Regions from separate parts of the Lysobacter sp. K5869 genome, predicted to be linked through region 3. Evidence: riboswitches for the same ligand, from Rfam matches in the RefSeq annotation. Region 3 holds a riboswitch; each other region holds the start of a gene.

The links. Region 3 has a riboswitch for cobalamin ahead of metE (5-methyltetrahydropteroyltriglutamate--homocysteine S-methyltransferase). Riboswitches for the same ligand answer to the same signal wherever they lie in the genome.
Positions count from the first base shown of each region.
Region 1: it holds a riboswitch for cobalamin, as region 3 does, so the genes downstream of both, J5226_RS22435 (cobaltochelatase subunit CobN) here and metE (5-methyltetrahydropteroyltriglutamate--homocysteine S-methyltransferase) in region 3, are expected to answer to the same signal.
Region 2: it holds a riboswitch for cobalamin, as region 3 does, so the genes downstream of both, btuB (TonB-dependent vitamin B12 receptor) here and metE (5-methyltetrahydropteroyltriglutamate--homocysteine S-methyltransferase) in region 3, are expected to answer to the same signal.
Region 4: it holds a riboswitch for cobalamin, as region 3 does, so the genes downstream of both, btuB (TonB-dependent vitamin B12 receptor) here and metE (5-methyltetrahydropteroyltriglutamate--homocysteine S-methyltransferase) in region 3, are expected to answer to the same signal.

Region 1 is NZ_CP072597.1:5,280,408-5,288,229, forward strand. Features, by position in the region: gene J5226_RS22425 (DUF2149 domain-containing protein) at 75-371, opposite strand; gene J5226_RS22430 (MotA/TolQ/ExbB proton channel family protein) at 368-811, opposite strand; gene J5226_RS22435 (cobaltochelatase subunit CobN) at 894-5,234, opposite strand; cobalamin riboswitch at 5,425-5,662, opposite strand; gene J5226_RS22440 (hotdog domain-containing protein) at 5,935-6,432, opposite strand; gene J5226_RS22445 (NAD(P)H-dependent oxidoreductase) at 6,429-7,031, opposite strand; gene J5226_RS22450 (pitrilysin family protein) at 7,175-7,822, opposite strand, start outside.
Region 2 is NZ_CP072597.1:143,005-150,826, forward strand. Features, by position in the region: gene J5226_RS00605 (phasin family protein) at 102-521, shown strand; gene bioD (dethiobiotin synthase) at 945-1,631, opposite strand; gene J5226_RS00615 (GAF domain-containing protein) at 1,801-2,283, shown strand; gene J5226_RS00620 (TfoX/Sxy family protein) at 2,280-2,741, shown strand; cobalamin riboswitch at 3,279-3,537, shown strand; gene btuB (TonB-dependent vitamin B12 receptor) at 3,660-5,504, shown strand; gene J5226_RS00630 (hypothetical protein) at 5,770-6,675, opposite strand; gene J5226_RS00635 (hypothetical protein) at 6,672-7,592, opposite strand; gene J5226_RS00640 (hypothetical protein) at 7,654-7,822, opposite strand, start outside.
Region 3 is NZ_CP072597.1:5,820,758-5,828,579, forward strand. Features, by position in the region: gene J5226_RS24690 (TonB-dependent siderophore receptor) at 1-401, opposite strand, end outside; gene J5226_RS24695 (hypothetical protein) at 636-1,808, opposite strand; cobalamin riboswitch at 2,209-2,483, shown strand; gene metE (5-methyltetrahydropteroyltriglutamate--homocysteine S-methyltransferase) at 2,671-4,950, shown strand; gene J5226_RS24705 (diguanylate cyclase) at 5,218-6,840, opposite strand; gene gap (type I glyceraldehyde-3-phosphate dehydrogenase) at 7,046-7,822, opposite strand, start outside.
Region 4 is NZ_CP072597.1:2,280,655-2,288,476, reverse strand. Features, by position in the region: gene J5226_RS09850 (hypothetical protein) at 1-628, opposite strand, end outside; gene btuB (TonB-dependent vitamin B12 receptor) at 683-2,587, opposite strand; cobalamin riboswitch at 2,704-2,959, opposite strand; gene J5226_RS09840 (TonB-dependent receptor) at 3,365-5,746, shown strand; gene J5226_RS09835 (amidohydrolase family protein) at 5,945-7,822, shown strand, end outside.

The DNA.
Region 1 (7,822 bases), 540 kb from region 3:
GACATCGCGCTTACGGCGCGACCGGCTACCCCAATCACGGCTCACGCCGCTCCTCCCCCCCGCCGTCGCGGCGCTCACCGCTCGATCAGGATCAACTTCCCGCTCTTGGGGTCGCGGTACACCTGCCCGACTTCCTGGTACCCCTCGCCCGCGCTGCGGCGCCCGTCGACGGGGCGCTCGATCGCTTGGCCCTGGCTCACTTCGACCGGTTGCCGCGTCTGCGAGACGGCGCTGATCGCGGCGAGCAAACCGCAGGCGAACACCAGCATCACGTCGACCAGATTGACCAGGCTGGCGCGCGGGTCTTCGTCGTCTTGGTCGAAGCGGGTGCGCAGGCGGCGCGCGGCGCGGCGGGCGGCGCGCGCGCTCATGCCGCGGCGTCCATGCGTTCGAGCAGTTCCTCGTACCAGCGCCGGCGCAGGCGGCCGATCCACAGGCCGGCGATGCCGGCGATCAGGCCGAGCACGGTGGCGTCGAAGGCGACGGTGACCGCGGCGGCGAGCTTGGCCGGGTCGCCCTGGCCGAGCGCGGCCAAGCCCGGGCCGAGCGGGATGATGGTCGCCATCAGCCCGAGCATCGGCGGCACCCGCGCGAGCAGGTCGCAGCGTTCGATCCGGCGCCGCGCCAGGCGCTCGACCCGGTCGGCGTCGCCGCCCAGTTCGAGCAGGCGCAGACCGCGCCAGCGTTCGCCGAGCGCCAGCCCGGCTTCGATCAGCGCCGCGGCGCAGGCCAGCAGCAACACCGCCAGCGCCAGCGGCAGCAGCCGCGCGATCAGGTGGTGCAGCCAGTCGAAATGAATCATCCAGTCCATCGTCGGGTCGCCTCGTCGGGGTGTGGAGCGCGGCGGCGGTGACGCCGCGCGGAGTGGAGTAAGGAATCGCGCGGCGCGCGCCTCAGCGCGCCGTCAGGCCGCGCCGCAGGCCGAAGCCGATCAGCGCCAGCACCAGCAGGCCGACGATGGCCGCGGGAATCGGATGCCGGCGCGCCAGTTCCGCCGGCGCCATCCGGGTCAGTTCGCTGACGCGCTCCGCGCGCGGCGGCGCCGCTGCGGCCACCGCGGGTTTCGCAGCGGCCGGCCGGGCCGCGACCGGCTTCGCGGGCGCCCGCGCCGGCGCGGGTTCGGGCTGCGCCGGCGCCTGCGCTTCGCGTTCGGCGCGCACGGCCGCGCGCTCGATCCGCGCCCGCTCCGCCGCACCGCGCGCGAACGTCGACACCGCGCCGCGTTCGCCGCGCGCGCGCGCCAACACTTCGTCCAATTGCGCCTGCGCCGCCGGCAACAGCTTCGGCCGCAGCCACGCCCACATCGGATGATCCGGCGCGGCGTGTCCGCTGCCGGGCAGGCCGTTGCGCGCGACCAGTTCGGTCAACTCGCCGCCGAGCCGGCGCACGTTCGCTTCCGGCGTATGCCAAAAGCCCTTGTGCGCGGCCACCAGCATCAGCGCCAGCATGTGCGCCTTGGCCTGCTGCGCATGGCCGCGCGAGAGGAAATCGTTGACGCCGAGCTTGTGCTTGTCGTCGAGATAGACGCTCTGCACTTCGTCCCAAGCCCAATCGTGGATCACGTCGGGCCGCGTCACTTGCCAGCCCCACAGGTTCTCCAGAAACTCCTGGCTCATCGTGCGCGCGCCGGCGTAGCCGTGGCGCATCAGCGGACGGATCCATTGCGGGTTGAGGTAACGGCCGCGGAATTCGCGCAGCAGCGCCGCTTCCAGCGGCTCGACATCGGCGCGGTCGGCGTCGGCGTTGTAGAGCACCTGCGCTTGCGGCACGCGGCCGGTCAACGTTTCCGCCGCCAGCGACAAGCCGCCGAAATAATCGAAGGCGTCGTTGTTGTCGAGCAAGCCGTACAGATGCGACGCGCGGCCGTGATAGGTGCGCGCGACCGACCGCAAACCGGTCTCGAACGCACGGTGCGCGGCGATGCCGTCGGCGTCCAGGCCGTAGGCGTGCCCCATGCGGTTGAGATACGCGCGGCCGATCTGGCCGCGGTCGCGCCATGCGCCGGAGCGTTCGGTGAGGCGGTTGACGCCGGCGCCGTACGCGCCGGGCGCGTCGCCGAAGATCCGCCACGCCGCTTCGCGCCCGGCCGCGGCGATCTCCAGCCCCTGCCCGCGCAACGCGTCGGTGCGCTGCACCCACTCGCGCGCGACGCCGTTGCCGTCGATGGGTTCGTCGCCGGTTTGCAGTTGTTCGCCCAGCGGCGCCAGCGCCGCGTCGAGCGCCGGACCGAGTTCGGGCCGCTGCTTGCGCAGCCGCTGCGCGCTGGCGGCCAGCGCCATGCGGCCGCCGCGGTCGAGCAGCACGACGAGGTTCGGATACAGATCGCGGAACAGGCCCGAGGTGGTGACGATCACATCGCGCCGCGTTTGTCCGGCCGGCATCGGCTTGAGTTCCAGCCCTTGCACGATGCCGCGCGCGTTCCAGCGCGGCTGCACGCCCATCAGCGCCAGCGAGAAGCCGACCATGACGCCTTCGTCGCGCACCGCGTCGGACGCCCACAGCACCACCGCTTCGCTGCCGCTGCCGCCGCCGCTTTGCGCGAGCACGCGCGCGGCCTGCTCGGCGCCCAGGCGCTGGGCCAGCGGCGACGGCAGCACGTCGCCGTCGAGGCCGTGGAAGTTGCGCCCGGTCGGCAGCGATTCGGGCGCGCGCAGCGGGTCGTTGCCCTTGCCCGGCAGCACGAAACCGCCGTCCAGGCCGTGCAGCAGCGCGGCCATTTCCGCCGGCGGCGAGGCTTTGAGTTTGTCGCGCAAGACCTCGCGCTCGCCGAGCCCGCGCATCGAGTCGAGCATGGTGTCGAGCTGCTGCGGCTCCCACGCCTGCCCGAACACGTGCAGGCCGTGCGGCATGAACTTCTCTTGCAGCTTGGTCAGGTAATGGCCGATCTCGTGCGCGAGCAGATCGTCGTCGGTCTGCTCGAAACCGATGCCGCGCACCTTGAGCACGTCGGCCATGCTCGCTTCCAGTTCGGCGCGCAGCTGCAGCGCTTCGACCTGCTCGCGCATCTGCGCGGCCGCCTGCGCGCGCAACGGTTCGCTAGTGCTGCTCTCGAAGCTCTCCACCAACTGGCGCAAGGTCAGCAAGCGGTCGTAGAGCGCGGTCGCGGCCAGCGGCGGGGTCAGGTGATCGACCATCACCGCCAAGCCGCGGCGCTTGGCCTGGGTGCCTTCGCCGACACCGTCGACGATGTAGGGATACACGCCGGGCACGTCGCCGGCGATCAGTCGCGAGTAATCGTCGGACGCCAACCCCACGGCCTTGCCGGGCAGGAATTCGTAAGTGGAATGGCGGCCGACATGGACGATGGCGTCGGCGCGGAACACGTCGCGCAGCCAGTGGTAGTACGCGAGGTATTGGTGCGGCGGCGGAATCTGGGTGTTGGCGTGCAGCAGTTCCTCGTCGACTTCCCAGCCGCGCGGCGGCTGCGGGCCGATGAAGACATTGCCCAGGCGCAGCCCGGGCAGCACCACCGCGTCGCCGTGGGTCATCACCTTGCCGGGCGCGGCGCCCCAGCCGCGCAGGCCGGGGATATTCAGCGCTTGCAGCGCGGCTTGCGCGGCGTCGGCTTCGGCGCAGGCGGCTTCGTCGGTCTCGCTCTTCAAGCAGCGCAGATGCGCGTCGATCAAGCCGCGGAACTTCGCCAACGCCGCGTCGCGCGAGGGATGGTCGATGCCTTCGAGCAGATGCAGCAGTTCGCGTTCGGCCTCGCGCACGCGGCGCTCGCCGAGTTCGGTCTCGTGCGCGGCGCGCGCCAGCGCGACCTGCGCGCGCAGCCGCGCGAGCGGGCCGTCGGACACCTCGCCGCGCACCGATTCGGGCAGGGTCGCGAACCAGCGCCGGTAGTCGTCGCCCGACATCGTCTGCGCGTGCTGCGCCAGCGCCGCCAGTTCGCCGTTGTCTTCGGGCGTGTTGACGCCGACGCGCATCATCGCGTCGAGCAGCGCGTCGGGCGTTTCCGGCAGCCCGTCCACGGCGTAGCCCTGCGCGCGCATCGCGCGCAGGATGCCGTGCAACGAGGCCGGCACGTCGAGGTTGTCGGCGCCGATGTTCTGCCGGCCCGGCGGGTGGTTGTAGTAGATCAGCGCGATCTTGCGCTGCGCCGGCGGCGTCTCGCGCAGATGCCGCCAACGCAGCGCGCGCTCGACCAATGCGTCGATCTCCGGCGCCAGCGCTTGCGGCCGTTGCAGGCGCACGCCGGTGAGCGGGTCGATGCGGGCCGGGCCGGCCGCGGCCAGCACCATCGGCTGGCTGCTGCCTTGCAGTTCCGACATCGCCACGCGGTACTGCACGCTGGAGATCGGCAAGCCGTCGCCGGACAAGCGCCACTGCGCCGCGCTGCGGTCGAGCATGCGGATCGCCTTGAACACCGGCACATCGAGCTTGGCGATCGCGGTGCTGGCGGCGTCGCGGCCTTCGGCGGCGCCGACGACGAAATCCTGCAGCACGACCAAGCCCGCCAGCGGTTGCGCGCCGAGCAAGGCGGGCAAGCGCTGCACCGCGTCCAGCGAGGCCTCGCCCCAGCGCGCGTACAGGCCCAGGCAGGCCAGCCCGCGCGCCTGCGCCCGCGCGCACAGCGCGTCGCCGGCGACGGTGTCGGCGTTGTTGAGGTCGAGCACGGCCAGCAGCGGCCGCGCGTCGGCGGCCGGCGCGTTCACCACCGTGCCGTTCTGGCGCAGGATCAGATCCGGTTGCGGCTGCGCTTTCGGCACCGCGCCGCCGTCGAGCAGGAAGCGCAGCGCGCGGCGCAGGTTGTCCTGCCCGCCTTCGCGCCACAGCGCGCGCACGTCCAGCCATTCGCTGGCGAAGGCGTCGGCGCGGGCGCGCGCCAGCAGCGCCGGCGGCGGCGCATCGGCGGTGAGTTGGCCGAGTTCGTTCTGGGTCAACGCGCGCAGGTCGCGGCGCTCGTCGTAGCTGGCGTAGGCCAAGCCGCTTTCGCCGTGGAAGGCGTACAGGCGGCGCGGGCCATGGCCTTGCCGGCGCAGGCGTTGCGCGGTTTCGCGCAGGCGCACGCCTTGCTCGCCGAACAGCGCTACCGCGATCACCGCGTCGCTGCCGGCGACGAGTTGCTGCAGCTGCGCCTTGTCCAGCGCTTCGAGTTGCTGCGGCGTGCGCAGCACGATGCGGTCGCCGCTGCGCGCGGCCAACACCGCTTGCGCCGCCTCGGCCGTTTCCGGCGCCGCGCGTTCGGACACCACGCCGAGCACCGTCGCCGCTTGCGCGGATGTCGTCGACACCGCCGTCAGCGCGGCCGCGAGCGCGCACCGTTTCCACCAAGCTTTCACCGCCGCACGCACACGCCGCATCGCCGACCTCGCTGTGCGCACGCCCTGTGCGCATCGATGGATGGGATGGACGCGTGGAAAGGATGTCGGGCACGAACGGCGCGAAACGCAGCGACCGGCGCGCGACGCCGCCCTCCGCAACGTCCACCGCGAACGCATCGGCCGGTCTCCGGGCTCGCGGGGGCCGGACCGTCGATGCGATCCGGCAGCCTCGGCGCCTTCCCGGAGAGAGTTCTCCAGTGGCTGTATGCCGAGGTTTCGCCCGCCTACCGTTGCAGGGGCAGCGCCGGAATGGCGTGCAGTCGAACTGCGCGCGCACCGGCTTCCCGTTTAACCGCGCCGCCGGACGGCGGTGCGGCACCTGATGCAAAGCCGGCGCAATCTAGCACAGGCGTGCGTGCGCGGGGTCGGCGTTGCGACGGGCGGCGGGGTATGGAGAGGTCGCGGGTGGAATGAAGGTTGCGCCGCGAGCGGCCACTCCGCGGTCGCAGCTTGCGCAGCTCCTACAGGGGCTCCGGCTGCTACGCGATCTGACTGTAGGAGCGGCGTGAGCCGCGACCGCGTCACTGCGCTTACTACGCGACCGGCCACCCTCGGTCGCAGCTTACGCAGCTCCTACAGGGGGCTTCGGCCGGTTCGGCGCGCGCCGGGCTCAACCTTCGTGCACGTAGCGCTCGACCGTGGCCTCGATGCCCTTGCTCAATTCCATGATCTTGAGCGCGTACTCCGCCAGGCGCTTGTCGTCTTCGGTGACCGGCGTCCACGGCGGCACCGGCGTGGGCTTGCCTTCGACGGTGTCCATCGCCACGAACACGATCACGCAATGCGTGCACAGGCGCTCTTCGGATTCGCCGTCGTCCAGGCCCGGGTCGCGCGCCTTGACGTCGACGGCGAAGTGCATGCTGCTGGTGCCGGTGTGGATCAGCTTGGTGTGCACGGTGACCAGATCGCTGATCCGGATCGGCGCGACGAAACGGATGCCGCCGACCGCGACGGTGACGCTGTACTTGCCGCTCCAGCCGACCGCGGCGGCGTAGCCGGCCTGATCGATCCACTTCATCACCATGCCGCCGTGGACCTTGCCGCCGTAGTTGACGTCGGTGGGCTGGGCGAGGAAACGCAGGTTCAATTCGCGTTGCTGGCCTTTCATGCGTGGGCTCCCTGAACGCGCAGGTGGCGGACGACGGCGGCGCCGACGCGGTGCACGGCTTCGCGCTGGCGTTCGTCGGCGAGTTCGCCGTAATCGTACAGCTTGTCGCCGGCCTGACCGACCGCGACCTGCTGCGGCACCACGATCAGCCCGAGCTTGGCCAGCGCGTCGCGCAGCACCAGCAGCGAGCGCAGCCCGCCCAGCGGCCCCGGCGAGGCCGAGACGATGCCGGCGACCTTGTCGGCGAACAGCGTGGTGCCCGAGCGGCCGTCCGGGAGCGGGCGCGAGATCCAGTCGAGGGTGTTCTTGACCAGCGCCGGCATCGAACCGTTGTACTCGGGCGTGGAGATCAGCAGGCCGTCGTGCTGCGCCATCAGTTCCTGCAGGCGGCGCGCGTTCTCGGGCATGGCCTCGGCCTCGATGTCGCCGTCGTAGACCGGCAGCGAGTAATCGCGCAGCTCGATCAGGCTGACGTCGGCGCCGGCGGCGCGCGCGCCCTCGGCCAGCACCGGGATCAGGCGGCGGTTGTAGGAACCCGAGCGCAGGCTGCCGGCGAAGGCGAGCAGGCGCGGGGGCGAGGCGGTGAGGCTGGCGGACATCGGCGAACTCCGTGGGCTGGCGCTGCGGATTATGCGCGAGCGGCCCGCGGATCGCGCACGTCCTTCGCTCACGCCCGCCCGCCCCACAAACGAAAACCCCGGCCGCGGCCGGGGTTTTCGCCGAAACGGCGCGTCGCGCCGGCTCACTTCTCCTGCTTGAACTCGCCGAACTCCTTGAGCTGCGATTCCACCGCCTTGTAGTCGCCGACCACGATGATCGACTGGTCCTTGGCGGCGTAGTACTTCTTCGCCATCGCCTGCACCTGGGCGGCGTCGACCGCGCGGATCTTCGGCACGTACTCGCCGAGGAATTCCGCCGGCAAACCGATCAGCCAGTTGGTGGCGAGGCTGGAAGCGACCGAGCCCTGCTGCTGGTTGTTGATCAGATAACCGCCGGCGACGTAGCGCTTGGTGTCTTCGAGTTCCTGCGCCGGCACCGGGTAGTCGTTGAGGCGGCCGAATTCGTAGATGAATTCGCCCAGCGAGGCGCCGGTGACTTCGTTGCGCACGTCGGCCGCGGCCTGCACCGCGCCGCCGGCGCGCATCGCGCTGATGCCGCCGCGCGCGCCGTAGGTGTAGCCCTTGTCCTCGCGCAGGTTCTGCATCAAGCGGCTGCTGAAGCCGCCGCCGAGAACGATGCCGGCCAGTTGCGCCGGCACGTAGTCGGGGCTGGTGGCGGCGAGGCCGGGACGGCCCAGGCGCACCGCCGACTGCACGCTGCCGTCGCGCTGGACGAAGATGCGCTGCACGGGCGCGCTGGTGCGCGCCGGCGCGGCGTCGGCGACCGGCTC
Region 2 (7,822 bases), 290 kb from region 3:
CACCGCTCGTCGGCGTCATGTTGCGCCGCAACAAAGACCGGCCTATGCTGCAACGCACCATCCAGCCCCCACTCGTCTGGACCACTCTCAGGAGCTCAGCCATGTACCAGCAGTTCAACGAACAGTTCGCCGCCGCCACGCGCCAGTTCGCGGACACGGCCGCTCAGGTCAACCGCCTGGCCCTCGACAACGCCGAGGCCGTGTTCGGCCTGCAGATCGCCGCGATCGAGGACCGCGTCAACGCCACCTTCGCGTTCTTCGGCGAAGCCGCCGAGGCCCGCGACTTCGACGCCCTCAAGACCCTGTTCCCGAAGGGCGTGCAGGTTGCCCGCGAGAACGTCGAGCGCGCCGTCAGCACCGGCCAGGAAGCCTTCGGCCGCACGCTGAAGACCAACGAAGCCATCGCCGAGCTGGCCAAGTCGCAGGTCGAGACCGCCGCCAAGGCCACCCAGGCCAACGTCGAGAAGGCCACCAAGGCCGCTGCGAAGGCTGCCGCTCCGGCCGCCACCGCCGCCAAGTAAGGCGTCGCGGCCGCCGTCTCTCTCCCGGCGGCCCGATGCGAGGAAAGAACCCGGCAGCGCGAGCTGCCGGGTTTTTTCGTGTTTGGGGAACGGCGGGGTGGACGCCTGCGGGGTTTCGAAGCCTCCCGGTAGGAGCGGCGTGAGCCGCGACCGCGACAACACGGCTACGACGAGAGTGGCGGCGCGAACGGATGCTGCGCGGTCGCGGCTTGCGCCGCTCCTACAGTCGCTTCGTTGCGGGTTCGGTTGCTGCGTGTAAGAGCGGCGCGGGCCTCGGGGGACGCAAGCGGTGGCGTTCGCGGGCAGGGCGTGGGAGCCGGGCTTCGGCTATGGCGCTTTCGGGGCGTCGCTTCGGTTGGTCGCGGCTCACGCCGCTCCTACAGTCGCTTCGTTGCGGTTTCCCGCTTGCCGGCAAGCGCGGTTTCAGTAGACCGGGCGCAACGCCGCCGCCAACACCGCCGGATCCGGCTGCGCCGCGAACGGCAAGCGTCCCCAGCACGGCACCGGCAAGCGCCGGCGCAGGATTTCGAAATTCTCGTCCGCGCGCGCCATGTGCGGGTCGATGCCATTGGCGATCCAACCGATCAGTTCGACGCCGTCGGCCTGGATCGCGCGCGCGCTCAAACGGGCGTGGTTGATCGCGCCCAGGCGCAGGCCCACCACCAGCACCACCGGCAGTTTCAGCGCGCGCACCAGATCGATCTGATCGAGCTGCGCGCTGACCGGCGCGGCCCAGCCGCCGACGCCTTCGACCACGACCGTGTCCGCCTGCGCGGCCAGACGCGCGTGCGCGGCCAGGATCGGTGCGAGCGCAATCTCTACGCCCGCTTCGGCGGCGGCGATTTCCGGCGCCAGCGGTTGCGGCAACGCGTAGGGATTGACGTCTTCATAGCGCGGCCGCGGTTCGCTGGCGGCCTGCAGCAGCAGCGCGTCTTCGTTGCGCCAGCCGTCCGGTCCGGGCTCGCAGCCGCTGGCGACCGGCTTCATGCCGACCGCGCGCGCGCCGCCGGCGCGCAGGGCGTGCAGCAGGGCGGCGCTGGCGACGGACTTGCCGATCCCGGTGTCGGTGCCGGTGACGAACAGGCCGGAAAGCCGGTGCGTTGGGGTCATGCGGGTTCTCGCGGCTGGAGCGGCCGCGCGCCGGCGCGGCGGAGGCCGGCGCGGCGCGCGTGCGCGCTGGTCGGAAGGCGGGCGGGCGCCTGTGACTGATCTCGCGCTTTCTCCGGCGCCGCCCAGCGGGCATGGTAGTCGCAGCGGACGCCGCTGTTACACTCCGAAGATGTTTACTGCCTCCACACTTTCGGGCGGAAAGTCCGAGCAATACGCCCAATTGGTCGAGCAGGCGCGCGCCTTGCTCGACGGCGAGCGCGACCGCGTCGCCAACGCCGCCAATCTGTCGGCCTTGGTCAATCAGGCCCTGCCGCAGCTCAACTGGGTCGGGTTCTATTTCTTCGACGGCGCCGAGCTGGTGGTCGGCCCGTTCCAGGGCCTGCCGGCGTGCGTGCGCATTCCGCTCGACAAGGGCGTGTGCGGCGCGGCCGCGTCCAGCCGCGCAACCCAGCGCGTGGCCGACGTGCACGACTTTCCGGGCCACATCGCCTGCGATGCGGCCTCGCGTTCGGAAGTGGTGGTGCCGCTGACGCGCGGCGAGGAACTGATCGGCGTGTTCGACCTGGACAGCCCGGTGCCGGACCGTTTCGACGCCGACGATCAGGCCGGCCTGGAAGCCTTGGCGCGGGTCTATGTGGAGTCGTTGGCATGAGCGGAGCGAAGCTGCGCAACATCGGCCCCAAGAGCGCGGCGTGGCTGCGCCAGGTGGGGCTGCGCACGCACGAGGACATCGCCGCGATCGGCACGGTCGAGGCGTTCATGCGGGTCAAGCGCGCGGGCTTCAAGCCGACCTTGAACCTGCTTTACGCGATCGAAGGCGCGCTGCTGGACTGCCATTGGCAGGAGATTCCGGACGAGCGCCGGCAGGAGCTGATCCTGGCCGCCGACGCCGCCACCGCGCTGCTGCCGGCGCCGCGCAACAAGCCGGCGGCCGCGCCGGTGCGGACCACGGTGCATAACGAGGATCGGCACGACGAAGGCTTCGGCGGCTTCGGCGGCGGTCGCGAAGAGCCGCGCGATCACGACGAAGAACGCGACGGCGGCGAGCGCGATCGCGACGGCGGCGACGATCATCACGGCGGCCGCGACGAAGACGACGGGCGCGATTGAGCGGCCCTGGTCCGGCTCCCTGCTCTCGGCAGGGGCGGGACGATCTTTGGAACCCTTCTCCCGCCAGCGGGAGAGGGACGAAGCGCGAGACGTTCGCGCAAATCCACGACGCCCGGCGTTCTGAAGCGCCCCTCCCACCGACGGGAAGGACAAGCGCCGACGACGCCCGCATCACCCGGCTGCCCGGGAAATCCTTAAGCCCACTCCCCTCATGGAAGATGGAGCCCGCGGCGGCAACCCACCGACGGGAAGGACGAGCGCCGGCGACGCCCGCGTCACCCGGCTGTCCGGGAAATCCTTAAACCCATTCCTCTCATGGAAGGTGGAGCCCGCGGCGGCACCCCGCCGACGGGAAGGACCAACGCCGACGACGCCCGCGCCACCCGGCTGTCCGGGAAAACCCTCGAGCCCACTCCCCGCTCACGGAGATGGAGCCCGCAGCCCGGCCACCCGCAGATTCAGAAGCCCCGCTCCCGCCCGCGGCACGGGGATTCGAGCGAGCGCCGCCCGCCGGGCAGCCCCGCCCCACTTCGCGTACACTGCGCCCCGCTTCGAGGTGACCCCGCGGCCAGGCCGCCGGGTTGAAACGGGAAGCCGGTGACGTCCGGCGGCGCGGATCGACGATCCCGCCGCGGCCAGTCCGGCACTGCCCCCGCAACGGTAAGCGCGCCCAACGCGCGGCATCGCCACTGTGCCACCGGCCTTCGCGCCATCGGCATGGGAAGGCGCCGCGCCGGAACCGGTCCGCCGGTTCGGCCCGCGAGTCCGGAGACCGGCCCCGAAGCCCCCACAGGTTGCGATGCGGAGGGCATCGCGGCGGTCGCCGCGCCTTCGCGCCGGCCTCGCTCGCGTTCGCTCTCCCCCGCTGCCGCCCTTCGCCGTACGTCGCGCGCAGGATCGCGCGCGCAGGAGTGTCTTATGCGTCGTTTCACCTTGCTGTCCCTCGCCATCGCCTTCGCGCTGCCGGCCGCCGCCGTCGCCGCGCCCGCCGGCGAGGCCACCGATCTCGATCAAGTCGTGGTCACCGCCAACCGCACCGCGGTCAGCGTCAACGACTTGCTGACTCCGGTCGACGTGCTCGACCGCGCCGACATCGAGCGCAGCCAGGCGCGCGACCTCAACGACCTGCTGCGCGGCCGCGCCGGCATCACCATTTCCAACCAGGGCGGCGCCGGCAAGCTGACCACGCTGTTCCTGCGCGGCAGCGAATCCGACCATGTGCTGGTGCTGGTCGACGGCATCCGCATCGGTTCGCCGACCTCGGGCCTGGCCTCGCTGCAGGATCTGCCGCTGGAGCTGATCGACCGCATCGAGATCGTGCGCGGCCCGCGTTCGAGCCTGTACGGCGCCGACGCCATCGGCGGCGTGATCCAGGTGTTCACCCGCCGCGAGCGCCAGGGCTTCGCCCCGCGCGTGCACGCCGGCGGCGGCAGCAACGGCACGGTCGAGTTCGGCACCGGCTTCGGCGGCCGCAGCGGCCGCGGCTGGTTCGGCGCCGACTACAGCTTCCGCAAGACCCAGGGCATCAACGCCTGCCGCGGCGCCGGTTTCCCGGTGTTCGCCGGTTGCTTCACCGACGAACCCGATCGCGACGGTTACGAGAGCCACGCGCTGTCGCTGCGCGGCGGCGTCGAGATCAACGAGCAGTGGAGCGTGGAAGGTCAGGCGCTGCGCGCGGAAGGCCAGAACGATTACGACGGTAGCTTCGTCAATTACTCGGAGACCGTGCAGCAAGTGGTCGGCGGCAAGGTCGATTGGCGTCCGAGCGAGCGCGTGCACGTGCAGCTCAGCGGCGGGCGCAACGTCGACAGCTCGGATAATTTCCTCGGCGCGGTGCCGATGGGGTATTTCAGCACCAACCGCGACAGCGCTACCTTGCAGGCCGACTTCAACCTCGTCGAAGGCCACGTGTTGACCGCGGGCTTCGATTGGCTGCGCGACGAAGTGCGCAGCGACACCGTTTACGACGAAAGCGCGCGCGACAACAAGGCCGGCTTCGTCCAGTACCAGGGCCGCTTCGGCAACCAGTCGTTCGAGGCCAGCGTGCGCCGCGACGACAACGAGCAGTTCGGCGGCCACACCACCGGCGGCGCCGCGTGGGGCCTGAACTTCGCCCAGAACTGGCGCGTCACTGTCGGCTACGGCACCGCGTTCAAGGCGCCGACCTTCAACGAGCTGTACTACCCGTTCTTCGGCAACGCCAAGCTCAAGCCGGAAGAGTCCAAGACCTGGGAAGTCGGCCTGGCTTACCGCGGCGAGAACTTCAACGCCCGCCTCGACGGCTTCGACACCCGCGTGGACCAGCTGATCACCTTCGACTCGGCGATCAACCTGCCCAACAACATCGAACGCGCGCGCATGCGCGGCGCCGAGCTCGGCATCGACACGACCTTCGCGCAGTGGACGCTGGCGGCGAGCGCGAGCTGGCTCGACACCGAGAACCGCGTCGGCTTCTACCGCGGCAACGACCTGCCGCGCCGCGCCAAGCACAGCGCGCGCATCGACCTGGACCGCGCCTTCGGCAAGTTCCGCGTCGGCGCCACCGCAGTGGGTTACGGCTCGCGTTACGACGACGTCGCCAACAGCAACCGTCTGGGCGGCTACGGCACGCTGGACCTGCGCGTGGAGTACGCATTCAACGACGCGCTGACCCTGCAGGCGCGCGTGGCAAACGTGTTCGATCGCGAGTACGAGACCGTGTCGTACTACAACCAGCCGGGACGCGAGTGGTTCCTGACCTTGCGTTACGCGCCGAAGCCCTGAGGGGTTCGGGGTCGGTCGTTGACCGGTCTTGAGCGGTAGACACGAAGCCCGGCTCCGGCCGGGCTTCGTTGTTTCCGAAAGCTCGTGTAGGAGCGGCGTGAGCCGCGACCAACCGAAGCGATGAAATACCACGCGTCCTTACGGAGAGACTGACCTCCCAAGCACTAAGAGCGGTGCGGACTCGGTCTTCGGTTGGAGCGCTCTTATGAATTCCTTCGGTTGGTCGCGGCTTACGCCGCTCCTACAGGCGCTTCGTCGCGATTTCTCAGGCCATTGCGGTGAGTTGTTCGTCGAGTTCGGATTGTTCCCGCATTCGTCGATGGCGACTCGCGCGCATGGCCTCCTGCGCCCACTCGCGCAGGCGCGCGAGCTCGGGCGAACGCCACACCGCCACGCCGTAGGGGCTGCCGCATACCGCGTGATCCCGCCGCGTACTGCGTTGTTCCGCATCGCATCCCCAGGCCGTCGCCGAAGCCCGACGATGCAACGCTTGCATCCCGCGCGCGCCGCACTCGGCGGCGTGATCGAGCGCGAGCGCGAACTCGGCCGGGTCGGGATAGAACGGCGACAGGCTCGCCGCGCGCAGGTCGTCGTCGCCGGCCCATTCCACCGCGGCGGCGAGCATCTCGCCGGCCTCACGTACGCCGGGCAGGTGCGACAGGTCCAACGCCGCGAACAAGGCCAGCGCATTGGCGGTCGCGGTGCAATCGACCAAATCGCGGCGGATGCCTTCACGGCTCCAGGTAGCGAACACGCCGGGCCGCAGCCACGGCGGACGCAGCAGCGGAAAACCGGCGACGCGACGGCGCGCGATGGTCAGGCAGGCGACGCGGCGCGCCTCCTCGCGGCCGACGCGGCCGGCACGCACAAGCTCCAGCAGCATGATCGCGGTGTCGTCGGCATCGTCGGGCAGATCCGGCGCCCACTCGGGCCGCGCGTCCTGCGGCCAGAAGCGGAAGCCGCCACGCGCCGAACAGCAGCGTTCCAGCGCATCGAGCAGCGCCGCCGGCACCGGCAAGCCGCGCCGCCGCAGCGCGCGCACACCCAGCGCGGTAACGAAGCCGTTGCGGTCGGGCAAGCGTTCGTGGCCGATGGACACTTCGCTGAGGATGAAGTGTGGTTTCGCGGCAGTCGCGGCATCGAAGCCCCGGGCGAGCGGCGCGGCGCTCATGTCGGCCGCACGCCGCATTGCACCCAGGCGTTGCCGGTAATGTCGGCGCCGACGCCGATCATGCCGTGGCGCCAGCGCCCGTCGGCCGGACCGGCGGCGAGCGCGGCGTAAACCTGCGCCGAGCGTCCCTCGCCTTGCGCGCGCAGGCAACGTTCGACTTCGGCGTCGTCGCGGAAGATCGCCTTGGCGAAGGTGAACCACGTCAGCGCGCGCACCTGCCCTTGCGCCGACAGCGCCAGACTGATGCCGGACGGACGCGGCACGTCGTCGGCCGGCAGCACTTGCAGCAAGCGCCGCAGCAAGGCCGATTCGTCGCCGAGCGCCGCGCGCGCGAGCTGGCGCAGCGCGGCCAGATCGAGCTCGTCGGCGCGCGCGTAGCACTCGACGCTGCCGTCGGGATTGACGCCGCACATGCGCCAGAACAACAGCGAGGAATCGAACAAAGGATGACGCCCGCGCCACTGCGGCGGCAACCGGCCCTCGGGCAGATCGGCGTAAAGCTTGGCGGCGAAATCGTCGCCGTGCCGCGCCGAGGCCCAGGCGCCGAACTTCAGCCGCGCGCCGCGCTGATGCTCGATCCACGGCCGCAGATCGCCGGGCCAATCCAACGCCCGCGCCGCGCTGTGCAAACGCGAGGCGTCGTCGGCCTCGGGCTCGGCGACTTCCGCGGTCCAACGCACCGCCGCTTCGCGCGAGGTCCAGGCGAACTCCACCGGCAGGCCGGTGTTGGTCAGCGAACTGAAGCTCCACGCCACCTCCGGCCAGCGCGACGCCACCAGCGGCGCCAGCGTACGCGCCAGCAGCGCGCCTGCTTCGTCGGCCTGCGCGGGCAGCACCCCGCGCAGGCGTTGCAAGGTCGCCGCGACCGATGCGGGCAAGACCGCGTCGCGCGTCGGATGCGGCGCCGCATCGCTCATTGCCGTCGTCTCCGTGCGTTGGCCGTCCCTGGCGATGTTCGCGTCCATGCCCGATCTCCTCTTATTGCACCGCGACCAGCTCTTCGCTGTCCTCGACCCAGGCGCGCTGGTCGAACTGCCCTTGCATGCCGACGAAGGTGAAGCGCCGGCGGAACTTGCGCTTGTCGCCGTTCTTCAGCGCGATGCGCAGCTTGATCGGATCGGTCTGGGTGCCCGCCATCTCGATGCGC
Region 3 (7,822 bases):
CCGTCGAGGTATTGATCGGCCAGCGCGCTGAAGCCGCGGATGAAGACCTGATCGCGCTGGCCGTCGCCGTTGTTGAGCGAGACGCCGGGCACCAGCGCCAGCATCTCGTTGAGCGAGCGTCCGCCCTGGGCGTCGATCAGCGCGCGCGGCAGCACGGTCACCGCTTGCGGGGTTTCCAGCAGCGGCGTGTCGGTCTTGGTCGCGCTGACGCTGCGCTGGGCGCCGAACTTCGGCGCGGCCGCGCCGTGCACCTGGATTTGGTCGAGCTCGTGCACCGGCGGCGCGGCGTCGGCAGCGGCGGTGGAAGCCGCGTCGGCGGCCGCGGCGAGCGGCGCGAAGCACAGCGGAGCCAGGGCCAGCGCGAGACGCGCCGGCGCCAGCCGGAGAGGCGAAACGGACATGCGTACAGCTCCTGCGGAGCGGGTCCGGTGGAACGCACGGACCCGCGAAAACGTCGTTGGCTGGAGCCCCGCGGGCGCTCTGGCTGGTTGGGCCGCGATTGTCCGGCAGGCGCGCGGGGGCCGCAAGTCGGCGGCGGCCGCGGATGGGTGCGGGCGGCGGCGCCGCGAGCCGTACGCTCCTGCGCGCGACGGCGCCGCGAGCCGCACGCACGCATGCGGGCGGCGGCGAAGCGCTTACTTCGCCGACTTCTCGGGCTTGTCGGCCTTGGCCGGCTTATCGCCGCTCTTGGCGTCGGCGAGCTTGCCCTCGATGGGCTTGCCGTCCTCGCCCACCGCGGTTTCCTCCAGCAACGGCGGCGGCAGATCGCGCGCGTACAGATCCGCCGGGCTGTCGCCCGGGCAGGTCTTGTCGGGGAAACCGAACTTCGCCTGCAATTGCTCGGCGCACTCGGGCATCGACTCGAAGCTCTTGCCGGTGCCCATGCACTGCTCGTCGAAGGCGCGGCGGAACGACTCGCGGCGGCGGACGAAATCGTCGCCGCACTTGCGCGCCAGGCGGATGCGGTCGAGGTCGTCCTGGGCGGCGTTGGTGCCGTCCAAGCCGTATTGCTTGAGTTCGTCCGGGGTGAGGATGCGCAGGTCGCGGTTGGCCACGGTCATCATCAGGTCCGAGACCGCGGTGGCGACGCCGTTGCGCTCCAGGTAATCGCGCACCTGCTGGTTGATCTGGCGCAGCTCGCGGCTGAGTTCGGCGCGCGAGGTGGCGGTGGAGCGGTCGCGCATCAGCCGGTGGATGCCGACCTTGCCCTCGATCGAACGGGTGTCGCCGGCCGCCAGCACCAGCACGCAAGCGCTGTGGCAGACCGACTCCTCGCGCACCCAGATCGCCCAGCCCGACTCGGCGATGGTGTCGCCGGCGCGCAGCGCCTCTTCGACGTGGCCGCCGCTGGAATCGATGTCGAGGATGCGGGTCGGGATCTCCATGCGCGCGGCCATCGCCGCCACCCGCTGCGCCAGCGCGGTGAAGCCGGTGCCGATCTTGCCTTGGTAGCGCACCCGCACCACGCCGCGCTGCTGGCACGGCGACATCGCGTCGACCAGGCTGAAGAAATCCAGCGAGGCGAGCTTGTCGCCGTCGCCGAAGCGCGGGTAGTCGTATTCGCAGCTGATCCGGGCGACGCCGCCGTCGAGCTTGGCCGGCGGCCAGTAGGTGCCCTTGAGGATGTCCTCCTCGCTGACCGCCGCCGGCGCGGGCTTGGGGGTGTCGTTCTGGCTGCCCAGGGTCACCGGCGCCGCGGTTTGCGCCGGCTCGCTCTTGCCGCACGCGGCCAAGGCCAGCGCGCACAGCAACGCCAGCGAAGCGAGCAGGAACCCGCGGGCGGGGAACGGGGAGCGTTGCGGAAACATGTGTCGAGCCACCGGAGTCGGAATCGCGCGGGACCGTCCTGGCCCGCGCCGCGCGCTGCGCTGTCGCAAACGTTAGCCGTAGCCTGGGCCAAGCTCAACGAGGCGCGCGCGCGGAAGCGGGCGCGCCTTCATCTTGGGCGGGGGCGGATGAACCCCGGCCGAGGGAAACCCGGGGTTCGGCGCAGCCGACAGGTGCGGCAAAAGCGCGCCGATCGCGGCGATCCGGGCCGAACGTATCGGCCGCCCACCCCGCGCGGCGCACGCTCCGGACGCGGCGCCCCAGCCTCGCCGCACCCGACGACGCGACCGCGCCCACCGCCGTTTTCGTCATTTGACTTCGCCCTGCCCGCTGCGTACCTTGGCCTCGTCTCGGTGAACATCGCTTCATGCAGATAAAGCGATGGGACACGCCGGCCACGGTTCGCGCCGCGGCCGGCCAGAGGGAATCCGGTGCGAATCCGGAGCTGCCCCGCAGCGGTATGGGAAACGAACGGGTCTTGGCACTGGGCGCGGTTGGGCTTGGGAAGCGACCCTGTAGGCATGGAGCTAGGAGATAGCGTTTAGGAGTTGGGAGATAGCGAGAGCCAGAGCTTTTGCTATCTCCTAACTCCTATCCGCCACCTCCTAGCTCCAAAGTCCCGAGCCCGAAGACCTGCCGCGACCGGAAGGTCCGCCTTCCGTCCGACTCCGGCCCCGCCACGCCGTCGCGCCCGCGCGACGTCCGCGGCGGGCCGGCTCGCCCGCGGGGGCGGAGGTCGAAGCCACTGGAATTCGTCGGGCCCGGCGCGAACGCGCGCGGGCCGGCGCGGCCGTGGTCTCCTTCGTTGCCCTGCGTCATGCCCACGCATCGCAGGTATTCATCATGATCAGCGTCACCACTCTCGGCTTCCCGCGCATCGGCGCGCGGCGCGAGCTCAAGCAAGCCCTGGAATCGTTCTGGAACGGCGACAGCGACGCGGCCGCGCTGCAAGCCGCCGCCGCCGCGCTGCGCGAGCGCCATTGGCGCCTGTCGGCCGCCGCCGGCGCCGACAGCGTGCCGTGCAACGATTTCTCGCTCTACGACCACGTGCTCGACACGGCGCTGCTGTTCGACGCCATCCCGGCCTCGCACCGCGCCGCGTTCGAGGAGGATCCGCTCACCGGCTACTTCGCCCTCGCCCGCGGCCTGCAGGACGGCCGCCGCGATCTGCGCGCGCTGGAAATGACCAAGTGGTTCGACACCAACTACCACTATCTGGTCCCGCAGTTCGAGCCCAAGCAACGCTTCGCCCTGCGCGCCGACAAGCCGTTGGCCGAACTGGCGCAGGCGCGCGCGCTCGGTCTCGACGCGCGGCCGGTGCTGCTCGGCCCGGTCACCCTGCTCAAGCTCGGCAAGCGCAGCGACGGCGGCGATCCGCGCGAACTGCTCGACGCGCTGCTGCCGGCCTACGCCGAGTTGCTGGCCCAGCTCAAAGCCGCGGGCGCGAGTTGGGTGCAGATCGACGAACCGGCGCTGGCGCTCGATCTCGACGATACCGACCGCGCCGCGTACCGCCGCGCCTTCGACGCCCTCGCCCAGGCCGATTCGCCGCAACGCTTGCTCGCCACCTACTTCGGCGCGCTCGGCGACAACGCCGCGTGGGCCGCGCAGTTGCCGGTGCAGGCGCTGCATCTGGATCTGGTGCGCGCGCCGCAGCAACTCGAAGCGGTGTTGCCGCAACTGCCCGACGACCGCGCGCTGAGCCTGGGCGTGGTCGACGGCCGCAACATCTGGCGCGCCGACCTCGACGCCGCGCTGAGCCTCGCCCGCCGCGCCGGCGACCGCGCGCGCTGGCTGGCGCCGTCGTGTTCGCTCTTGCACGTGCCGACCGATATCGAACTCGAACGCAAGCTGCCCGGCCCGCTCAAGCAGTGGATGGCCTACGCGAAACAAAAGATCGAAGAGCTGCACCTGATCGCCGGCGCGCTGGCCGGCGACGCCGCGGCCGAAGGCGAACTGGCGAAGGCCGCCAGCGCGCGCGCCGCGCGGCTGGCCTCGCCGCTGCTGCGCAACGCGCAGGTGCGCAAGCGCCTGGCCGAAGTCGAGCCGGCGATGACCCGCCGCGCCAGCGCGTACCCGCAACGCGCGCGCGTGCAGCAGGAGCGGCTGCAACTGCCGCTGTTCCCGACCACGACCATCGGCTCGTTCCCGCAGACCGCGCAAGTGCGCCACGCCCGCGCCGAACACAAGGCCGGCCGCCTCGACGACGCCGGCTACCGCGCCTTCCTAGAAAACGAAACCGTGCAGTGCCTGCGCGAGCAGGAAGCGCTCGGCCTCGACATGCTCGTGCACGGCGAATTCGAGCGCAACGACATGGTCGAGTACTTCGGCGAACAACTCGACGGCTTCGCCTTCACCTCGCACGGTTGGGTGCAGAGCTACGGCTCGCGCTGCGTCAAGCCGCCAGTGCTGTTCGGCGACGTGGCGCGGCCCAAGCCGATGACGGTGCGGTGGAGCCGTTTCGCCCAGGACCACGCGAGCAAACCGGTCAAGGGCATGCTGACCGGGCCGGTGACGATCCTGCAGTGGTCGTTCGTGCGCGACGACCAGCCGCGCGCCGACAGTTGCCGGCAGATCGCACTGGCCTTGCGCGAGGAGGTGCTGGACCTGGAAGCCGCCGGCATCGCCGCGATCCAGATCGACGAACCCGCGCTGCGCGAAGGCCTGCCGCTGCGCCGCACCGATTGGCCGGCGTATCTGGCCTGGGCCGGCGAAAGCTTCCGCCTCGCCGCCAGCGGCGTGGACGATGCGACCCAGATCCACACCCACATGTGCTACGCCGAGTTCAACGACATCATCGACGCGGTCGCCGCGCTCGACGCCGACGTGATCTCGATCGAGACCTCGCGCTCGCGCATGGAGTTGCTCGACGCGTTCGTGCGCTACCGCTATCCCAACGGCATCGGCCCGGGCGTGTACGACATCCATTCGCCGCGCGTGCCCGACCGGGCCGAGATGTTCGAGCTGCTCGACAAGGCGCTGGACGTGCTGGAACCGGCGCAGTTGTGGGTCAACCCCGACTGCGGTTTGAAGACCCGCGGTTGGCCGGAAGTGCGCGCGGCGTTGCGGGCGATGGTGGCCGCGGCCGAGGGTCTGCGCGAGGCGGCGCGCGCGCAAGCGTGAACCGCGCGGACGCGCCGCTGCGCGGCGGCGCGTCCGCGTTCGGGTCGATGGCGCCTCGGGCGGCCGCGTTCTGTGCGCCGGTTCGGAGTCGGTCGCGGCGGATTCGGGGCGGCCGATCCGCAAGGGCCGGGTCGAAGCGGCCGGTCCGCCGCGGCGCGTTCGCAGCGACCGGCCGGAAGCGGGCGATGCCCCGGCGACCGCGCCCGAACGCCCCGATTCCGTCACCGCTGTCGGCCGGGATCGCGCCGCCCGCCCGAACCCCTTCGCCTAAAAACTGAACCCGTTGCGTCCGCGCCGCTTGACCCGATACAGCGCCGCATCCGCGCGATCCATCGCCGCGTCCAGCTCCTCCGCCGCCGCGGCGAACGCCACGCCGATGCTGCAGGTCAGGCGGCCGTGTTCGCTGTCGCGATGCTCGATGGCCGCGCGATGGACGCCGAGCAAGGCCGCGCGCGCCGTTTCGATCGCCCGCGCCACCGACGCCTCGGGCATCAGCACGCAGAACTCCTCGCCGCCGGTGCGCACCAGCGCGTCGCTCTCCTCGCGGATCTGCGCGCGGATCGCCGCCACCGCCGCGCGCAGGGCGTCGTCGCCGGCGCGATGGCCGTAGCGGTCGTTGTAGGCCTTGAAGTGATCGACATCGATCAGCAGCACCGCCACGCCGCGGCGCGGCGCGCGCGCGATCAGCGCTTGCACGAACTCCTCGCCGCCGCGGCGGTTGCACGCGCCGGTCAGGGGATCGGTGCGCGCCACCCGGTCCAGTTCGGTCAGCGCCTCGCGCAACTGCGCGGTGCGCTGCACCACCTCGTTCTCGCGCTCGGCCAGGCTCTGGCGCAGTTCGGCGTGGGCATGGTCGAGCCGCGCCGACAGATCGACGATGGCGTCGAGCACCGGCTGCAGTTCCTCGGGCATCGGCGCGTGCGCCGGCGCGCCGTCGGGATCGGGCGGCGCGCCGGCGGCGAGCGCGCGCAAGCGTTGCAGCAGCAGCGACGAGGCGCGGCCGAGCGTGCGCGCATACCAGCCGAACGCCAGCGCTGCGCCGAGCACGGCCAGCAGCAGCGCTTGGCTCATGAACACCACCCGCTCCATCGCCTCGCGCGCGGCGCGTTCGCGCGGGCCGACCGCGTACACCGTCCAGCCGTCGCGCGCGCGGGCGCGGGCGACGAACGCGCGCGCGCCGCCGGGCATCACCGCCAACCCGCGGCGTTCGGCGGGACCGTCGAGTTCGCCGAGCGCCGCGGCGAAACGGCTGTCGGCGGCGCGCTGCATGAAGCGCAGGCCCATCGCCGCGCTGGCGTGGATGACGCGGCCGCTGCGGTCGAGCAGCACGGTCTCGAAGTCGCCGCGCGCACCGTCGTCGTACAGTTGCTCCGGGCTCAGCGAGGCCTCGATCACGCCGTCGAACGCACCGTCGCGAAAGCGCGGCACCGACACCACCACTAGCGGATCGCTGCCGATGCCGCGGCCGACGAAGGCGTCGGACACGTAGTCGCGGCCGGTGCGCGCCGGCACCCGGAAATAATCGCGATAGGCCACGTCCAGGCCGATCGCGCGCGGCACCACCTTCGCCGGCGCGGCGCCGATCACCTTGCCGCGCGCATCGGTGGCGATGAGGGTCAGGATCGAGGGATAGCGCCGCTGCAGTTCGGCCATCTCCAGGTTCCAGTCGAGGTCGTGGCGCCGCCCGGCCGCGGCCAGCACGTTGAGGCTGGCGCGCAGCGCGATCAGGCTGTCGTCGAGTTCGCGCGCGAGCATTTGCGCGCCGACGTCCAAGCGGCGGTCGATCTCGACCAACTCGGTGCGGTAGCGGCTCCAGATCATCGCCGAGCCGAACAACAGGCTCGGCAAGGCCACCGCCAGCGTCAGCAGACGAATGAACTGGCCGTACAACCCGCGCCCGGCCGGGCGCAGTCCGGAGGGTCCGTTTGTGGATTTTTTGCGGCCTCCAAAACGAAACAGCCCCGCCGGAGCGGGGCTGTTTCGTTTTGGGGGCGCCGACGTTCGCCGCCGCCCGGACTCGCCGGGCGACGCGCGATCGGGTGGCCGGGGCTGTTCCATCGCCCGATCTCCCTGCCTGGGTCGGTGGCCGCGCGGCTTACTTGCCGGCGACGACCTTGACCATTTCCAGGCACTTGTTGGAGTAGCCCCACTCGTTGTCGTACCAGCTCACCAGCTTGACGAAGGTGCCGTCGAGCGCGATGCCGGCTTCGGCGTCGAAGATCGAGGTGCGCGCGTCGCCGCGGAAGTCGGTCGCCACGACCTTGTCCTCGGTGTAGCCCAGCACGCCCTTGAGCGCGCCTTCCGACTGCGCCTTCATTTCCGCGCAGATTTCGGCGTAGGTGGCGTCCTTGTTCAACTCGACGGTCAGATCGACCACCGACACGTCCGAGGTCGGCACGCGGAACGACATGCCGGTGAGCTTCTTGTTGAGCTCCGGGATCACCACGCCGACGGCCTTGGCCGCGCCGGTGCTGGACGGGATGATGTTCTCCAGGATGCCGCGGCCGCCGCGCCAGTCCTTGTTGGACGGGCCGTCGACGGTCTTCTGGGTGGCGGTGGCGGCGTGCACGGTGGTCATCAGGCCGCGCTTGATGCCCCACTTGTCGTTGAGCACCTTGGCCAGCGGCGCCAGGCAGTTGGTCGTGCACGAAGCGTTCGACACGATCGCCTCGCCCTTGTAGGTGGCGTGGTTGACGCCGTAGACGAACATCGGCGTGTCGTCCTTCGACGGCGCCGACAGCACCACCTTCTTGGCGCCGGCGTCGAGGTGCTTCTGCGCGGTGGTCTTGTCCAGGAACAGGCCGGTGGATTCGATGACGACGTCGGCGCCGACTTCGTCCCACTTGAGGTTGGCCGGGTCGCGTTCCTGGGT
Region 4 (7,822 bases), 2.4 Mb from region 3:
GCGAATGCGACGCCGCGCCGCGCGGGCGGACCAAGCGCGCGATCAGCGCGTGCGCCAGCAGCGCCGTGCCGATGTAGGCCATCGTGGTGCCGACGAACAGCGGGCCCCAGCGCCACACGCGGTCGAGGTATTCGGCGAAGTTCGGATCGGCGTAGCGGCCGCCGAACCAATAGAACGCGCCGTTGGAAATCAGGAACGAGGCCGCCGCCGCGACCAACCCGACCGCCAGCGCGCCGGCCAGCGCGCGCGGCTTGGCCGACATCGACGGCGCCCAGGCCCGGCCCAGGTACCACAGCACCGCGTAGGCCAGCAGCAAGAACGCGTACGACGGCGTCACGCAGTAGTGGTCGAAGAAGTTCAGGCCGCGCCCGGTGATGGCGATGTAGTCGATCGCCACCGCCGCCGCGAGCAAGCCCGCGAACAAGCGATGCCGCTGCAGATACAAGCCGCCGAGGAAGAACACCGCCATCGACGCGTCTTGCAGATGCAGCGCCGCGCCGATGGTGTGAAAGCGGGTGATCGCCATCAGGATCGACAGCGCCGCGAGGATCGCCAGCTGCGCGGGTCCCTCGATCAGCGGCTTGAGTTCGACCGGGGCCTGGGAATGCGGGTGGGTCGTGGGCTTCATCGTCGGTCTCTCGTTCGGGGCCGGCCGCGCGCTCGCGCGGCCGGCGCGGGCGGGTCAGCGATTGGGACGGTAACGCAGGCTCAACAGATAGGTGCGGCCGGGCTGATTGTAGAAGGCCGCGGTTTCGTAACGCCGGTCGAACACGTTGTTGGCCGACAACTGCAAATTCCAATCCGTATTCAGCGCATAACCGATGCGCAGATCGGTCAGCGCGTAACCGCCGAGGCGGCGGGCGTTGGCCAGATCGTCGTAGCGGTCGTTGGCGGCGTAGACGCTGGCGCCGAACGACAGCGCGTCGTCGCCGCCGAGCGCGAAGCGGCGGTCCAGGTCGATGCGCGCGCTCTGGCGCGCGCGCCGCGGCAGGATGTTGTCGCGATAAGCGCCGCGGCTGTCGTTGCGCGGATCCAGCCAGGTCGCGCTGGCGCGCAGGTCCCAGCCGAGCAGGCGCGTGTCCAGCGTCGCTTCCAGGCCGCGGATGCGCGCGCGGTCGACGTTGTTGGGCAGGCCGATGGAGGCGTCGTAGGCGATCAGATCGTCGATCCGGGTCTGGTACGCGTTGAGCGACCACACCTGCCGGCCGCCTTCGCCGAAGGTGCCGCGCAAGCCCAGCTCGAAGCTGCGCGAGGTCTCCGGTCCCACGTCGGGATTGCCGTAGCCCGGGTAATACAGCTCGTTGAAAGTCGGCGCCTTGAACGCGGTGCCGTAGCTCGCGGTCAGGCGCAGCGCGTCGCTGAGATTCCAGCCCCACAACACGCTGCCGGTGGTCTTGCCGCCGAACTGGCTGTCGTCGTCGCGGCGCACGCTGGCTTGCAGCGCGTGCGCGCCGAACTCGCGCTGGTACTGACCGAACGCGCCGCGCAGCACGCGCGAATCGCGCTGGTACGCGGTGCTGCTGTCCACTTCGTCGCGCTGCCAGTCGAAGCCCAGGGTCAGCAAGCCGCCGCCGAGGCCGAGGTCGCCCTGCAAGGAACCGAGCTGGCGGCGCGTGTCGAAGGTGCTGGAGTATTTGCCGTCCTTGTACTGTTCGCTCTGATCCCGGCTTTCGCCGGCGTTGAGGCTCAGCGCGAGGCGCTCGCTCGGGCGATAGCGCAGCTTGGCGCCGATCACTTGCTGGACGATGTCGGCCTGATTGTTCTGGCTGCCGTCGTACTCGTTGTAGCCCTCGGCGCGGAACGCGCGCGCCTCGCCGTCCCACTGCTCGTTGAAGCGGTAGCCGCCCTGCATCGTCAGCGAGGTGTTGCGATAACCGTCGCGATCGGGCGAGTGGGTGAAGCAGCCGGCGCCGCGCGGATTGGGCTTGCCGCGGCAGGCGTTGATGCCGTCGGTGTCTTCGTGCGCGGCGTTGATCGAGTACCAGCCGCGCTCGCCCTTGCCGGCGACGCCCGCGGAGGCGCGATGCGTCTGGTGGCTGCCGATGCCGACGCTGAAGCTCGGCACGAACGGGCCTTGCGGGCGGCGGGTGAAGATCTGGATCACGCCGCCGATGGCTTCGGAACCGTAGAGGCTGGAGAACGGGCCGCGCACGATCTCCACGCGTTCGATCTGGTCGACCGGAATGTCCTGCAGCGACGCGCCGCCGCTGGTGGCCGAGCCGAGCTTGATGCCGTCCACCAGCACCAGGGTGTGGTCGGACTCGGTGCCGCGCAGGAACAGCGAGGTGCTCTTGCCCGGCCCGCCGTTGTTGGCCAACGACGCGCCCGGGGTGCCGCGCAGCAAGTCCGGCAGCGACGCCGGCTGCAGGCGTTCGATGTCGGCGCGGTCGATCACGGTGATCGCGGCCAGGGTCGCGTCCTGGGTCTGCGCGGTGCGGGTGGCGGTCACCACCACTTGATCGAGATCGACCGCGGGCGCGGCCTGCGCGCCGGCGGCGGCGCCGAGCAAGGCGACGGACAAGGCCGACGCGAGCGAGCGCGAAACGAGCGGGCGCGGGGAAAGCGGGAGGGAAGCGAAGTGCGGCATTGCGTACGGGTCTCCGGGCCGCGCCTCACCCGCGCGGCCGACAAGGGTCGGGACCGGCGGAGAAACGGCTCGGAGCAATGCGCGCGGGCGCGATCGTCCGCAACCAGGCCCACCGCCGGTCGGTTCGCGCTCCGGGCCGGTCTCCGGGCTTGCGAGCGGAACCGGTGGAGCGTCCTTGTCCGGGGTTCCCGTACCGCGCCTTCCCATGCCTGAGCACAGTGGCCGTTGCGGTGCGTCTACTCGCCTACCGTTGCGGGGGCAGCTCCGGCTTGAGCGCGCGGACCGTTCTGGACGAACTGGCCAGCGGCGCGACCGGATTCCCGTTTCAATCGCCGGACTGTGCCGGCGATCACCTTGAGCGCGGGCATCTTAGCAGCCGCTGGCCGCGCCGACGCCAGCGCGCGGCGCGGCCGGGAGCCTGATGAGCCGACGCAGCGCACGGATCGCGCGCCCTGCGATGCGATTTCAGACTCGTCTGATTCCAGCCCGGCGTCACGCCCCGCCATGCTCGCGTCCGGGCCGTCTGCCTGTCGGCCCTTTGCGGGCGATACCCCCATTTTCCGGCCGCCGGCCCGTGCAGCGTCGCGGGTCCGGCGGATTTTTTCGCCCGCCCTCCCCCTCGCCGCTCTCCCGCCTCCCGCCCCAGGGCCGAAAACGAGGCGGCTACCACCTTTTGATTACTTGCGTTAGCCGGTTTCTGGCCGCTTCATTGACCCGGTTGTTATGACCGTGTTAAACCCGAATGACATCGCTGTCAGTCCCCTTGCAGGAGTCTTCATGCACGCCAGCCGCACGCACCGCCTCCGCACCCGCCATCCCCTCGCCCTCGGTCTGCTGATCGCCCTGGCCGCGCCCGCCGCGCTGGCCCAGCAGCCCGCGCCGCAAGCCGACGCCAAGACCCTCGATCAAGTCATCGTCACCGGCACCCGCGTCAGCGACCGCACCGTCGCCGAATCCACCGCGCCGATCGACATCATCACGCCCGAAACCCTGGAAGCCACCGGCACGGTCGAACTCGCCACCGCGCTGGCGCGCGCCCTGCCTTCGCTCAACTTCCCGCGCCCGGCGATCACCGACGGCACCGACGCGGTCCGCCCCGCGCAGCTGCGCGGCCTCGCTCCCGATCAGGTGCTGGTGCTGGTCAACGGCAAGCGCCGCCACACCACCGCGCTGATCAACCTCAACGGCAGCCAGGGCCGCGGCTCTTCGCCGGTCGATCTCAACGCCATTCCCATCGCCGCGATCGAACGCGTGGAAGTGCTGCGCGACGGCGCCTCGGCGCAGTACGGCTCCGACGCCATCGCCGGCGTGGTCAACATCGTGCTCAAGGGCGCCGGCAAAGGCGGCTCGGTGGCCGCGCGCTACGGCCAGTACAGCGCCGGCGATGGCGAGCAATACCAGCTCTCCGGCGATCTCGGCCTGGAAGGCGAACGCGGCTGGCTGCGGCTGGCCGCGCAAGGCGGGCATCAGGACCAGACCAACCGCGCGCGTCCTTACCAGGGCGTGGTCGAACAGCGCTACGGCGATCCGGAAATCGACCAGGGCGCGTTCTCCTACAACGGCCAGTACAAGCCGGCCGATTACCTGACCTTCTATTCCTTCGGCAGCTACAGCGAACGCGACGTGCTGTCCAACGGCTATTTCCGCTTCGCCGCCGACCCGCGCAACATCCCGTCGATCTATCCGAACGGTTTCCTGCCGCAGATCCACAACGTCAGCAAGGACCGTGCCGCGGTGTTCGGCCTGCGCGGCGAAACCGCCGGCGGCACCCAGATCGACCTGAGCTACAACTACGGCCACAACGGCCTGACCTTCGACATCGAGAACACCCTCAACCGCAGCCTCGGCCCGAGCTCGCCGCGCAAGTTCTACGCCGGCGCGCTGGAAGTCACCCAGCACGTGTTGAATCTCGACTTCACCCGCCCGGTGGATTTCGGCTGGAAGTACCCGATCACTTTCGCCTGGGGCGCGGAGTGGCGCGGCGAGGAATTCAGCCAGCGCGCCGGCGAGCCGCTGTCCTACGCCAACGGCGGCGTGCCCGCGTCGAACGGCCAGATCATTCCCGGCGCGCAGGTGTTCTCCGGCTTCCGCGCCAGCGACGCCGGCGAGTTCGACCGCCACAGCTACTCGCTCTACCTCGACGTGGAAGGCGACCTGACCGAGAAGTTCTCCGCCGGCCTCGCCGCGCGCTACGAGAGCTACAGCGATTTCGGCGACACCACCTCGGGCAAGCTGTCGGCGCGCTACGCCTTCACCGACAAGGTCGCGCTGCGCGCCACCGCCTCCACCGGCTTCCGCGCGCCGTCGCTGCAGCAGCAGTACTTCCAGTCCATCGCCACCAACTTCATCAGCGGCGTGCCTTATGAGATCGGCACCTTCCGCGTCGACAACCCGGCCGCGGTGGCGCTGGGCTCGGAGCCGCTGAAGGCCGAGGAATCGACCAACTACAGCCTCGGCCTGGTGCTGCAGCCCGCCGACGGTTTGTACATCACCGTCGACGCGTACCACATCAAGGTCGACGACCGCATTCTGCTGTCGGAGAACCTGACCAGCACCGCGGTGCGCAACTACCTGCAGGCCAACGGCTATCCGGGCATCGGCGGCGGCCGCTACTTCACCAACGCGGTCGATACCAAGACCCAGGGCGTGGACGTGATCGCCACCTACGCCTGGGACGTCGGCAGCGGCAAGCTCAGCACCACCGCCGGCTACAACTACTCCAAGACCGAGATCGAGAACATCGCGCCGAACCCGCCGCGGCTGGCGGCGATCGACCCGGCCGCGGTGCGCATCGGCCGCACCGAGATCGGCCGCATCACCAAGGGCGCGCCGCGCGACAAGTTCTTCCTCAGCGGCGACTGGAAGACCGGCAACTGGAACTTCAACGCCACCGCCACCCGCTACGGCCAGTTCACCGAGCTGCATGCGACCGATCCGCGCCAGGACCAGACCTTCAGCGCGAAGTGGACGCTGGATCTGGCCGCGACCTATCGCCTGAACCAGTGGGACTTCACCGTCGGCGGCGACAACGTGCTCAACGAGTATCCCGACGAATCCAAGCTGGTGCGCGGCACGCGCAACTACCTGCCGTACAACACCGCGTCGCCGTTCGGCTTCAACGGCGCGTTCGCGTATTTGAAGGTCGGCTACAAATGGTGATGCGTTTCGCGGTTTGAACCCGCTGCGCGCGAAGGCCCGGGCATCGTCCCGGGCCTTTTCGCATCCGCGCCGCGCGATTCGCGGATCGACGGCATGACAGTTCCCACTAGCGGCACATTCCCGCGCCGCCAGGATCGGCTATACCTCGCCAGCGCCACCGCGTCCCTCGCTGTCAGCACGCCACCCCGGAGCCCTTCGATGCGCCCGATCGCCTTGCTGTCGCTGTCCCTCGCTCTCTCCGCCGCGCTCGCCGCCCAGGCCGCGCCCGGCACCCGCGACTACGCCGTGTTCATGCAAGGCCGTGCGGCCGGCGAACAGAAAGTCGCCACCGCCGCCGACGGCTCGGTGCAAGTCGATTACCACTACACCGACCGCGGCCGCGGCGACCGCAGCACCACCCGCTGGCGCGCCAACGACGACGGCACCCTGCGCGAATACAGCGGCAGCGGCAACGACTACCTGCTCAATCCCTTCGAGGAGAGCTACCGCGTCGACGGCGCCAAGGCGCAGTGGAAGAACCCGGCCGAACGCGGCGAACGCGAGCTCGCCGCGCCCGCGTTCTTCCTGCCGCTGCAGGCCGCGCCGGAGGCCACCGGCGCGCTCGCGCGCGCCTTGCTCAAGGCGCCTCAACACAAGCTCGCCTTGCTGCCTGCCGGCGAGGCCAGCATCGCCGCGGTCGGCGAGTATCCGATCGCCGGCAAGCGCGGCCCGGTCGCGCTGCGGCTGTACCGCATCGAAGGCCTGGACTTCACCCCGCGCATGGTCTGGCTGCGCGAGGACGGCGAAACCGCGGCGACGATCTTCGCCTCCGGCTGGTTCTCCGTCGTCGACCGCGAATTCGAGGACGCCGCGCCGAAACTGACCGAGCTGCAGGAAACCGCCGCCGCGCAATGGGGCGCCGACTTCGCCAAGCGCCTCACCCACGCGCCGCGAGGCCCGCTGCTGATCCGCAACGCGCGCCTGTTCGATCCGCGCGACCTCAGCGTCAGCGCCGGCACCAGCGTGCTGATCGAGAACGAACGCATCGTGCGCGTCGCGCCCGACGCGCAGATGCGCGCGCCGGCGACCGCGCAAACCCTCGACGCGCGCGGCCGCTTCCTCATGCCCGGCCTGTGGGACGTGCACAAGCACTACAGCGCCACCGAGGACGGCGCGCTCGACATCGCCGCCGGCGTCACCAGCGCGCGCGACATCGCCAACAACTTCGACACCTTCCTGGAGCGCGTCAAACGCTTCGACGCCGGCAGCGAGATCGGCCCGCGCGTGCTGATGGCCGGCTTCATCGACGGCCCCGGCCCCTACGCCGGCCCAACCAAGATGCTGGTGTCCACGCCGGACGAAGCGGTCAAGGCGGTGGATTTCTACGCCGACCGCGGCTACATGCAGATCAAGAGCTACTCCTCGCTCAAACCCGAACTGGTGCCGGTCATCGCCGACCGCGCCCACGCCCGCGGCCTGCGCTACAGCGGCCACGTGCCGGCGTCGATGTCGGCGCGGCAGTTCATCGACGACGGCGCCGACGAGTTGCAGCACCTGCTCTACGTCGAACTCAACTTCATGTACCCGCAAGTGAAGGACACCCAAAGCATGCAGCGGCTGACCGCGGTCGCCGAGCACGCGCACGAGTACCCGCCCGAGGCGCCGAAGGTGCGCGAGTTCATCGATTACCTCAAGCGTCACCGCACCGTGCTCGATCCGACCATGGCGCTGGCCGAGGATCTGTTCGGCGGCGACCCCGCCGACAAGACGCCGCCCGGCCTGCGCGGCGTGGCCGAGCGGCTGCCGCCGCAGGCGCGGCGCAACCTCAGCTGGGGCGCGCTGAAGCCGCCGCACGGACAGGAAGCGGCCTACCGACAGGCGTTCCCGAGCATGCTCAAACTGCTCAAGTCGTTGCACGACGCCGGCATCACCCTCCTGCCGGGCACCGACGCGATGTCCGGCTACATGCTGCACGCCGAACTGGAAACCTACGCGCGCGCCGGCATCCCCAACGCCGAAGTGCTGCGGCTGGCGACGCTGACGCCGGCGCAGGTGCTCGGCGTGGACAAGGACCGCGGCTACATCGCGCCGGGCAAG